3 regions of the Lysinibacillus sp. BSL11 genome follow, and region 1 is predicted to be linked to each of the others. Evidence: riboswitches for the same ligand, from Rfam matches in the RefSeq annotation. Region 1 holds a riboswitch; each other region holds the start of a gene.
What was found. A riboswitch is a leader RNA that binds a small molecule or an ion and turns the genes downstream of it on or off. The one in region 1 is predicted to bind thiamine pyrophosphate.
Positions count from the first base shown of each region.

Region 2: linked by a shared signal. The riboswitch ahead of thiT (energy-coupled thiamine transporter ThiT) and the one ahead of thiC (phosphomethylpyrimidine synthase ThiC) in region 1 are both predicted to bind thiamine pyrophosphate.
Region 3: linked by a shared signal. The riboswitch ahead of RCJ95_RS09505 (ABC transporter substrate-binding protein) and the one ahead of thiC (phosphomethylpyrimidine synthase ThiC) in region 1 are both predicted to bind thiamine pyrophosphate.

Region 1 covers NZ_JAVGCX010000019.1:65,201-68,935, reverse strand. The annotation lists gene RCJ95_RS20250 (catalase) at 1-301, shown strand, start outside; gene thiC (phosphomethylpyrimidine synthase ThiC) at 424-2,202, opposite strand; TPP riboswitch at 2,343-2,457, opposite strand; gene RCJ95_RS20240 (AEC family transporter) at 2,518-3,447, opposite strand; gene RCJ95_RS20235 (methyl-accepting chemotaxis protein) at 3,559-3,735, opposite strand, start outside.
Region 2 covers NZ_JAVGCX010000016.1:81,093-84,827, forward strand. The annotation lists gene RCJ95_RS18645 (AAA family ATPase) at 1-515, shown strand, start outside; gene RCJ95_RS18650 (hypothetical protein) at 546-668, opposite strand; gene RCJ95_RS18655 (DUF4870 domain-containing protein) at 724-1,047, opposite strand; TPP riboswitch at 1,173-1,280, shown strand; gene thiT (energy-coupled thiamine transporter ThiT) at 1,415-1,975, shown strand; gene map (type I methionyl aminopeptidase) at 2,138-2,893, shown strand; gene RCJ95_RS18670 (hypothetical protein) at 2,923-3,636, opposite strand.
Region 3 covers NZ_JAVGCX010000007.1:15,540-19,274, reverse strand. The annotation lists gene parC (DNA topoisomerase IV subunit A) at 1-1,361, shown strand, start outside; TPP riboswitch at 1,470-1,580, shown strand; gene RCJ95_RS09505 (ABC transporter substrate-binding protein) at 1,735-2,730, shown strand; gene RCJ95_RS09500 (thiamine-binding protein) at 2,732-3,022, shown strand; gene RCJ95_RS09495 (ABC transporter permease) at 3,022-3,735, shown strand, end outside.

The DNA of each region.
Region 1 (3,735 bases):
AGAGCCTGAATTACGCATTGATGGTCATGCAGGTATTCATGACTTCCGTGAAGACGATAATAATTACTTTGAGCAACCAGGTAAGCTATTCCGTCTATTGACGGTGGAAGAGCAACAACGTCTATTTGAAAATACAGCGAATGATATGGCTTCTGTTAAAGAATTCATCAAACGCCGTCACATTCTTCACTGCTATCTAGCTGACCCAGCGTATGGTGAAGGTGTCGCAAAAGCGATGGGTCTTTCATTAGAAGGTATGGACCTTACAAATCCATATGTAAAACAACCAACAAACGTTTAATATTCCACTTTATTATTGATATCCAAATCCAACTTTTACTCCATGTGAATCCACTATTCACATGGAGTTTTTTGATTAAAAAAAGGCCTATGTCTATTTTTTGACATAAGCCTTTTCTTTCATTATTGGTAAATTCGACTGCCTGCTTTTTTAAACTCCTCTGCCTTTTCCTTCATACCTTGATGGATCGCTTCAGTCGTATTCAAATCCTTATCTTTCGCATAATTACGAATGTCCTGTGAAATTCTCATGCTACAGAATTTCGGCCCGCACATAGAACAAAAGTGTGCTGTTTTTGCTCCCTCTGCTGGCAGTGTCTCATCATGATATTCCACTGCACGCTCTGGATCTAGGGACAGATTAAATTGATCACGCCAACGGAACTCAAAGCGGGCTTTAGACAGTGCATCGTCTCGTTGTTGTGCACCTGGATGACCTTTTGCTAAATCAGCAGCATGTGCAGCAATTTTATAAGTGATAACGCCCACACGAACGTCCTCGCGATTTGGTAAACCAAGATGCTCTTTTGGTGTCACATAACAAAGCATCGCTGTACCAAACCAACCAATCATGGCTGCCCCAATGGCTGATGTAATGTGGTCATAACCTGGAGCAATATCTGTTGTGAGTGGTCCTAATGTATAGAAGGGCGCTTCCTTACAAACCTCTAATTGCTTGTCCATGTTTTCTTTAATCAGATGCATTGGTACATGACCTGGTCCTTCAACCATCACCTGAACATCATGCTGCCAAGCAATTTGTGTTAGCTCGCCTAGTGTTTCAAGCTCTGCAAATTGCGCCTCATCATTGGCATCTGCAATTGAGCCTGGGCGTAAACCATCACCTAAGGAAAAAGCCACATCATAAGCTTTCATAATTTCACAGATTTCCTCAAAGTGTGTATACAGGAAATTCTCTTGATGATGATATAAACACCACTGTGCCATGATAGAGCCCCCTCGAGATACAATACCTGTCACACGATTTGCTGTTAGTGGTACATAGCGTAAAAGGACACCTGCATGAATGGTGAAGTAATCCACACCCTGCTCAGCTTGTTCAATGAGAGTATCACGATAAACCTCCCACGTTAAATCCTCTGCTACACCATTTACCTTTTCTAAAGCCTGATAAATTGGCACTGTTCCCACTGGCACTGCAGCATTTCGAATAATCCATTCTCTAGTTGTATGAATATGTTTACCAGTCGATAGATCCATAATATTATCTGCGCCCCATCGAGTTGCCCAGGTCATTTTCTCAACTTCTTCCGCAATGGAAGAAGATACAGCAGAATTCCCGATATTCGCATTGATCTTTACATGAAAATTACGCCCAATAATCATTGGCTCTGCCTCAGGGTGATTAATATTAGAAGGCATTATAGCTCGTCCAGCTGCAATTTCTGAACGTACAAATTCAGGATTCATATTTTCACGAATCGCTACAAACTCCATTTCAGGCGTTATAATCCCCCTTCGTGCATAGTGAAGCTGTGTCACATTTTTACCTTTTTTAGCACGCAAAGGCTTTCTCGTCAACTCAGGGAAGACATTTTCTTGAATACGCGGGTCATCAACATGACGAAAGCCATTATCCTCCGGTTTGATGGAGCGTCCCTCATATGCTTCTACATCCCCTCGCTCTTGAATCCATGCATTTCGTAAGGCAGGTAAACCTTTCGTAATATCTACTTGGTAGGCTGGATCTGTATAGGGCCCACTCGTATCATATACTCGAATAGGAGCATTTTCTTCATTTCCAAAACTGCCTGTTGTCGGACTTAATGCAATTTCTCGCATAGGTACTAGAATATCTGGGCGTGATCCTTCCACATATACTTTTTTGCTTCCTTCAAAGCTAGACATAATGGTAATATTCTTTTCACTAATTGCTGACATGAGCTACTTCTCTCCCTTAAATTTATTTTGATATAAGGACCGATTCTAGCTCACCCCAACAATCCAAAAAATAAAGGCCGAATCCAAAATAATTATTTGGATCCGGCCACGAATGTAAAGGTCTATTGATTGCATACTCTGCAATAGCTTCTTAACTTTCCCACGCTGGTATGAGCCAGATCAGGTCCAAAGGGTCAAGAAACTTCGTAGCGTTTCCCTCTCAGCCTGACTCATCAGACTCCCCTAGTTAATACTATTTAGTTTGATGCTAGTGTAGCAGATAATACTAAGAGATGGAAGTTATTTTTTATCTTACTAGGTAAATAATACTTCCGCAAAATAGATCACAATGGTTACAGTTATACAGCTTACAATGGTTGAAAATAAAACAGCTTGCGCGGCTGTTGCTGATTCTACATCATATTCCAATGCTAGACTAGAACTATTACGGGATGTTGGAAAGGCACTAGCTATAAACAGTGATTGTGCGACGACTCCATCTAATCCCAATATATAAATAATGGCTAATGCAACAGATGGTCCAATAATTAATCGCGTAAAACAGCTGATAAAGACGGTTTTATTAAACATTGATTTCATCTCTAGTTGTGATAATTGCGCACCTAAAGTAATTAAGGCCACAGCAATAAATCCATCTGCCACATGTTCTACTGGTATTTTGATAAACTGTGGAATACCGATACCAAAATAGTTCATAGCGGCACCTATAATCAGCGCATGAATAATAGGCATTTTAAAGAAATCCTTGATGATTGTCATACCCGACTTTGTAGAAGAAATTAAATTGTATAATCCATATGTATACGTAGTCATATTTTGAAAGATTACGAGCATGACCTGAATGGCTACTCCAATAGGTTGCGTGGCAAATATCATTTGAGCAACTGGAATACCGTAATTGCCAGAGTTAATAAGCACCACACTATTTTTAAAGACAGCTGCCTCTGTTCTAGCTAAACCTAGCCCTTTTGCCATAAAATGACTGAGTAACATTTGACTACCGATAAAGAGTATAATAAATAATCCGACCTCTCCCAGTACCGATAACTCCACATGTGTTTCATATAAATTTACAAAAACAGCTGCCGGCATAAAGCAATATGTAATAAGCTGAGACAATGCTTTTAAATTAAAGCGAAATTTCTTTTGTAGGATAGCGCCTATTACAAGTAACACTAAAATAGGAACAACAATTTGAAAGAAAATCATTCCGAGATACATCATATCAATGTCCCCCTTCCAGTGTTAATAGTAGTGTTGAATTCCTTCTAGGTCAATTTCTCTGACTTTCACAATCAAAGAAGGCTGCCTCTATATTGAAGGCAGCCTTTGCTTTTAAACAAGCTTAAATCGATTTACAACTTCTTGTAGCTCGTTTGAAATATCGTTCATATTTTGAATAGACTCTGCTACTTTTTGTAATTCTGCTTGTTGATCCATTGCAGAAGCACTTACTTGTTCCGCAGAGGCTGCTGTTTGCTCTGAAATAGCCGAAATACTTTGGATAGCCAT
Region 2 (3,735 bases), on a different contig from region 1:
TAAATGGACAAAACTCGAAAAAGCTATCCTTTGAGCGGTATATACAAATTAACTACTTAGATCAAATTACAGAAGCTGCCAATATACGTCTGTATCATTTATCAAACGGTCAATTCGAGCTTAGACGTTCAGATAGATTAGAAAAGCATGCGAAGCAAAGTGGCCTTGGTCTTGATGTTTATGATGCTTATACGGATCAATTACGAGATGTCAAAACTTTATCAGGTGGCGAAAAATTTAATGCTTCATTGAGCCTTGCATTGGGGATGGCAGATGTGATTCAAAGCTTCCAAGGTAATATTCATATTGAAACGATGTTTATTGATGAGGGCTTTGGCTCACTCGATGAGGAATCACTAAATAAAGCAATTGATACATTAATTGATTTACAGGATTCTGGTCGTATGATTGGCGTTATTTCTCATGTGCCTGAATTGAAATCTGCGATGCCAGCAGTTTTACACGTGGAAAAAACATTGAATGGCCATAGTCAAACCCATTTTGAAGTGAAATAAAACGAAGGCGTATAGGAATACGCCTTCGTTTTATTTTTTTCGAGTGGTGGTATTAGGTGTTGTGCCCTTTTTTGCAGCCATTACTTTTTTTACGATAGGAATAACAATAGGTGCTAACTTGACGGCAGTTTTTACAACGTTTGATACTTTCATCCCAAAACAGCTCCTTTTACAATTACTACTACCTGTTTCACTTAAAAATAAAACATTAACGGATAACACGAACAGCCTGAATTATATTCCAAATCACAATACCTAGTGAGACGAGAGCATAGATGGCGAATGAAGCAAACCAAATAATCATCACCGTCTTGTTATTGGAGGTTGGATCTAAACTAAATGTGGAAAAAACAAAGACAATAAAGAATAGAATGCCAAAAACAAAAGGTATTAAATGAGAGACAAGTGCACGAATCGAATGGCTTTTTACATCACTGTCTTTTGTCACAAAATATACAATTAATGGAACGATAAAAGGGGCGAAGAAAATACTAAGATAACTAAAGGCAGCTAAAATTTTTTGATTCTCCATAGTTGTACCTCCTTTTTAAATATTTACGCATGAAAAACAGCAAAGTTTCAAAAAAATGATGTATGGAAGGTTGTAATCCTTCAATCCTTTGCGTACAATGAGATTGTTCAAATAAATTCAGATGTAACGACCACAAGGGGAGCTGATGATGTCAGCTGAGACTGGGCACGTAATGCCTTGACTCTTCGAACCTGTAAGTTAACGCTTGCGTAGGGATGTGGATAGAAACCGACACTTGTACGATGTGAGGCTCTGTCCTGACATCGTTTTTTCGTCCTTAAAGGAAAAAAGGTGTCAGAAAGAGACATATCAGCGCTTTTCTATTCCTGCTCTTGTATCCTACATCGGAACAAAGGAGAGAATATGTATGGACAAAAAAAGACTATTAATGCTAGTGGAGATTGCGATTTTTGCAGCGATTGGTCTCGTACTGGATCAGGTTTCCTTTAAAGTATGGGCACAAGGCGGCTCAGTTAGTCTTGTTATGGTACCAATTATGTTAATAGCATTTCGCTGGGGCTTAGTAGCTGGGCTAACAACTGGATTACTCGTAGGTGTAATGCAAACCATGTTTGGTGCTACGATTGTGCACTGGCTACAAGGATTCCTGGATTATGGAGTTGCTTTTACAGTTGTAGGATTAGCGGCGGTTGTTCGTGGACCAGTGTTAGACGCTGCTAAACATATGAACAAAACAAAAATGGCACTTTATATAATCATAGGTACCGTTTTCGCAGGCTTCTTACGATACACAGCACATACAATTGCTGGTGCTGTATTTTTTGCCGAATATGCCGGTGACCAAAATGCATGGATCTATTCCATCATCTACAATGGTACATATATGCTACCAGCAACCATTTTAACGGCAATCGTTGGTGTTCTTTTATTCACAGCCGCTCCACAATTAATGCAAAGAAAAGCTTAATGCAAGTCCCTTCACATGAGTGGAGGGGCTTTTTTATCGTGAATAGCTCTTTTAGCACTTTGCAAAGTAGGAAAGCATACAATATTTAAAGCGTTTATCGTTATACGCATAAAAAGTTATGTTATATTAAAGAATAGATATTAGATGAAAGGGACGTTATACATGATTGTAAAAACGCAAGAAGAGATTGAAGCTTTTAAAAAAATAGGACGCATTTGTGCTGAAATTCGCGAAGCGATGAAAGCTGCAACAAAGCCAGGAGTTACAACACTTGAGCTTGATGAAATTGCTGGTCGCATGTTTGCAGAGGCTGGCGCTATTTCAGGACCAAAGGGAGAATATGATTTTCCAGGGTATACATGTATTAGTGTCAATGAAGAAGTAGCACATGGTATTCCAGGAAAGCGTGTTATTCAAGAAGGAGATATCGTAAATATTGATGTTTCTGGTTCTTTAAATGGCTATTTTGCTGACACAGGTATTTCATTTGTTGTGGGTGATGGCTATGAGGACAAAGAAAAGCTTTGCCGTGTTGCTAAAAGTGCCTTTGATCGAGCAATGACAAAAGTAAAGGCTGGATCTAAATTAAATCAAATTGGTAAAGCTGTTGAACGCGAGGCAAATGCTAATGGGTTAACTGTTATTATGAATTTAACAGGTCATGGCTTAGGTCAATCTTTACATGATGAACCAAACCATATTTTAAATTATTACGATGCATGGGATTCTACTATTATGAAAGAAGGTATGGTCCTTGCGGTTGAGCCATTTATCTCAGCAAATGCAGAGCATATCGTAGAAGCAGGTGATGGCTGGACATTCGTGACACCTGATAAATCACTTGTAGCTCAAATCGAACATTCAGTCATTGTAACAAAAGATAAACCAATTATCTTAACGTCATTAGACGAAGAATAGGATGCAATGAAAAAATCCTGCTAACCAAATTATTTTTGGTAGGCAGGATTTTTTTTAATAAAAAAAATGCCAACAAAGAGAACACCGCATAAAAATAAAGCGGCTGTAGTGACAAGTAGCTCATCAAAACCATTATGTATGGCGATTCCAATATAAGCCCAAATAAAAACACTTGGATACATAACATCAAAGTGATGGAAACGGATATGTAGCGCAATGGCTCCTCCTAAAGTAAGTAAAATCACTGCCCAAAGAGGCGTACTAAGACCAAAGCCGTTCCAACCATAAGCCGTTAACGTAAAGCTTGTATTTGTGATAAAAATAAATGTCATCCATGCTAAATAAATAGAGAAAGGAATACGACCAAACAAGGATTTGTTCTGAAGAGGGTACGTATTATACAACATAAACAAATACAAGACTAAGAGTAATGTAATGCCAAGAGAAACAATAAATAACTCATGGTGCCAGACATATATCATTAATGCTTGTAATATATTTATGCAACTAAAAAGCGCAGACTGTTTCAAAGTTGTCTTTTTCATGTTCATAACTAACCAATAACCGAGTAAAAAATAAATGATAATCCAAATTACATGACTTACACTAACTGGTGCAAATACTACAGAAAAACGATTAGCGATTTCTAGCGAAGATTGACCGTTGATGTTCACGAAAAAGGATGAAAAGGTTAGGATGATTGAGACAAGATAAGAGATTGTCATCATGATAAACCGAGGCATGTTTTCCTCTCCCTTCGTGTTAGATTGTATAGGGAAAAGACAAATAAGTATAGTACTGTCACTTTTTTTATTATAACGGAAATTTCCAACAATGTATCG
Region 3 (3,735 bases), on a different contig from region 1:
TAACAAACCGCTCCATTTATGATTTGCAAAAGGCAAAGGACCGTTCTCATATTGTAGATGGATTAATTAAAGCTCTTTCGATTTTAGATGAAGTCATTGCGACAATTCGTTCTTCTAATGATAAGAAGGATGCAAAGCTTAATTTACAAGAGAAGTTTGATTTTACAGAAGTACAGGCAGAGGCCATTGTAAGCCTGCAATTATACCGTTTAACGAATACGGATATTACAGAGCTTCGTCAGGAACAGGACGAGTTAGATAAGTTAATTGCGAAGCTAGAGGGGATTCTACAAAGTGAGGCTAAGCTTGTGCGTGTTATTAAACAAGAGCTGCTTGATATTAAGAAACGCTTTACAGAGCCTCGCCGCTCGAAGATTGAGCAAGAAATTGAAGAAATTAAAATTACATTGGATGTCCTTGTGCCAAGTGAGGAGGTTGTCGTAACAGTAACGAAGGATGGTTATATTAAACGCACATCCACACGTTCTCATGCCGCTTCAAATGGGCAAGATTTTGCCATGAAGGATTCAGATTATTTATTGTATGAAGCAAACTTAAATACACAGCACCATCTATTGCTGTTCACAAATCGAGGCAATTATATTTATCAGCCTGTTCATGAGCTGCCTGATATACGTTGGAAGGATCTCGGTCAGCATATTTCAAGTATTGTCCCAACAGGGGAAGATGAATCGATTATTGCGGTTTATGGCTTCGAAACATTTGAACAGCCAAATACGTATGTCTTCACAGCCACAAAAGATGGTCAAATTAAGCGCTCACCACTCGTAGACTATGCAGTGACACGTTATTCAAAGCCTATTAAAACGATGAACGTCAAGGCTGGTGATGCGATGATCTATGCATCGTTTGTAACAGATGACGTGGAGCTGATGCTCACAACGGATACAGCCTATGCAATTCGTTTCCCAATGGAGGAACTACCTGTGACAGGTGTGAAAACAGGCGGTGTGAAAGGGATCACACTAAAAGATGGAGAAGCCTTAGTTGGCGTCAATGTATTACAGCCTGATGTTACCCAATATGTAGTGATTGTGACACAGCGTGGGGCCGTGAAGAAAATGAATGTCGCTGAAGTTGAAGTAGCAGGTCGTGCAAAACGTGGACTAAAAGTATTAACAGAGTTAAAAGCAAACCCTCACCGAATTGTGGCAGTTGTTCAAGCAACAGACGGGGAGCAGGTTGTGATTGAAACTGAAAAAGGTGTTCAAGAGGTGATTGACGTGCAAGCATTGTCTCGTGCGGATCGCCATTCCAACGGTTCATTTAAAGTGGATATTGCAACAGATGGGGCAATCTCTCATGTTGTCACAGCCAAAAAAGAACAGAAACCAAGCTAAAAGAATGCCCAGTCTCTTAGGAGTGCTGGGCTTTAAGCTCATTTCAAAAATAGCACCTTGTCATTTAAGTGAAACTATGGGTATAATAATCATCGAAAAGTTCATAGCGAAAGAATGTAGGGGGGCTAGTAATTGCTAGCTGAGATTGTGTCCGATAGACGCTGACCCTTTGAACCTGATTTGGCTCGTACCAGCGTAGGGAACATCTATTCAAAAAAGCAAAGTTTTGAAGATTGATTGCAATACGTCTGGGAGGAATCCTAGGCGTTTTTTTATGTTTTCAAGCAACAGCTTGCCAACATTGTATACGCTTTCTTCTGGTGACAACATTCATTCATGAACACTTTCATATTACAAACTGGGAGGCTTTCACATGAAGAAATGGTTATTTATTCTAATGGTAGCACTATTAACATTAGCAGGCTGTAGTGACAAGGAGGATAAGCAGGCTGCTGACAAGCTGAAAAAGGTGTCTGTGGTACTGGATTGGACGCCGAATACAAATCATACAGGACTATATGTTGCAAAAAAACTCGGTTATTTTGAGGAACAGGGCTTAGATGTTGATATTATTATGCCTGGTGAGGCGGGTGCAGATCAGCTTGTTGCTTCTGGAAAGGCGGATTTTGGCGTGAGCTATCAGGAAGGCATAACACAGGCACGAGTACAGGATGTGCCGCTGGTCTCAATCGCAGCAATTATACAGCATAATACATCTGGCTTTGCTTCTATTGCTTCAAAGGGCATTACATCGCCAAAGGATTTTGAAGGTAAAACCTATGGTGGTTGGGGTGCGCCATTAGAGCAAGCCGTCTTACAATCACTAATGCAAAAAGAAAAGGCAGATATTAATAAGCTAGATATTGTCAATGCAGGGGATTTAGATTTCTTCACAATGATGGAAAAAGACATTGATTTTGCTTGGATTTATTATGCATGGACTGGTATTGAGGCTGAGCTGCGTGGGGAAAAGATTAATATGCTATATCTTACAGATTATAGTGATCAATTAGATTATTATACGCCCGTTTTAGCTACAAATGAAAAAATGATACAGGACAACCCCGATGTAGTCAAAGCCTTTGTGGCAGCGGCAGCGAAGGGCTATGAATACGCAATTGAAAACCCAAGTGAAGCGGCGGATATTTTAATCGAAGCGGCCCCTGATTTAGATAAAGCGTTAGTGCATAAAAGTCAGGAATGGCTGGCTGATAAATACCAGGATGATGCCAAGCAATGGGGAGAGCAAAAGCTTTCTGTGTGGGAAAATTATGCGAAATGGATGTCTAGCAATCAAGTACTAGAGGGCGAATTTGATGCGAAAAAAGCCTTTACTAATGAGTTCTTACCTAAAAAGGAGGCCAAATAAGATGGCAAATTCATTAATCAGTGTACAAATCATTCCGAAGACAGAGAAATATGAAGATGTGATACCGTATGTAGATGCAGCAATTGCGGTGATCGATGCTTCTGGGGTGAAATATGAGGTTCATCCATTGGAAACAACGATGGAGGGTGAGCTTTCAACATTGCTCCAAATCATTGAAAAAATGAATGAGAAGATGATCGAGCTTGGTGCCATCAATGTCATTACACAAGTGAAAATTTTATATCAGCCAACGGGTATTACGATGGATACATTAACGGAGAAATATCAGTAATGAAACGTGCATTACACAAGGGAAGGACGATAATTTTTATCGCCTTCCTCTTATTCATATGGGAACTAATCGTGCGGTTCGCTGAAGTTCCTCATTGGTTATTACCCGCACCCAGTAGTATTTTGTCGGAGTCCATCCGTTCGTATCAAACCTTTCTACCACATGCATTTGCTACGGTACAGCTAGCTCTACTAGGTTTGGCCATTGGCATCGCTTGTGGGCTAACGGTGGCAGTAGTGTTGCATCGATTTAATTTTATTCGAGAACTGTTTTATCCAATTCTTATTATGTCGCAGAATGTTCCTATTCTAGTCTTGGCACCGCTACTTATTATTTGGTTTGGCTTTGGCTTATTACCGAAGCTTATCATTATCTGTCTTGTGTGCTTTTTCCCGATTGTCATTGCAGCGATGGATGGATTTAGACAAACAGCTCTAGCATTAAAGCATTATTTTGCCATGGTTGGTGCTACAAAGGCACAAACCTTTTGGAAGCTGGAATGGCCTTATGCCTATCCTGCGATTTTTTCAGGCATTAAAATTGCGGCTACATATAGTGTGATGGGGGCTGTGATTGCGGAGTGGCTTGGTGCAAAAAAGGGTATTGGTGTTTACATGACCCTAGCCCAGTCCTCCTTCCGTACAGATCGCGTATTTGTGGCAATTTTTGCGATTGTTCTCTTGAGCTTACTATTGTTTAGCGGTATTCGTTTA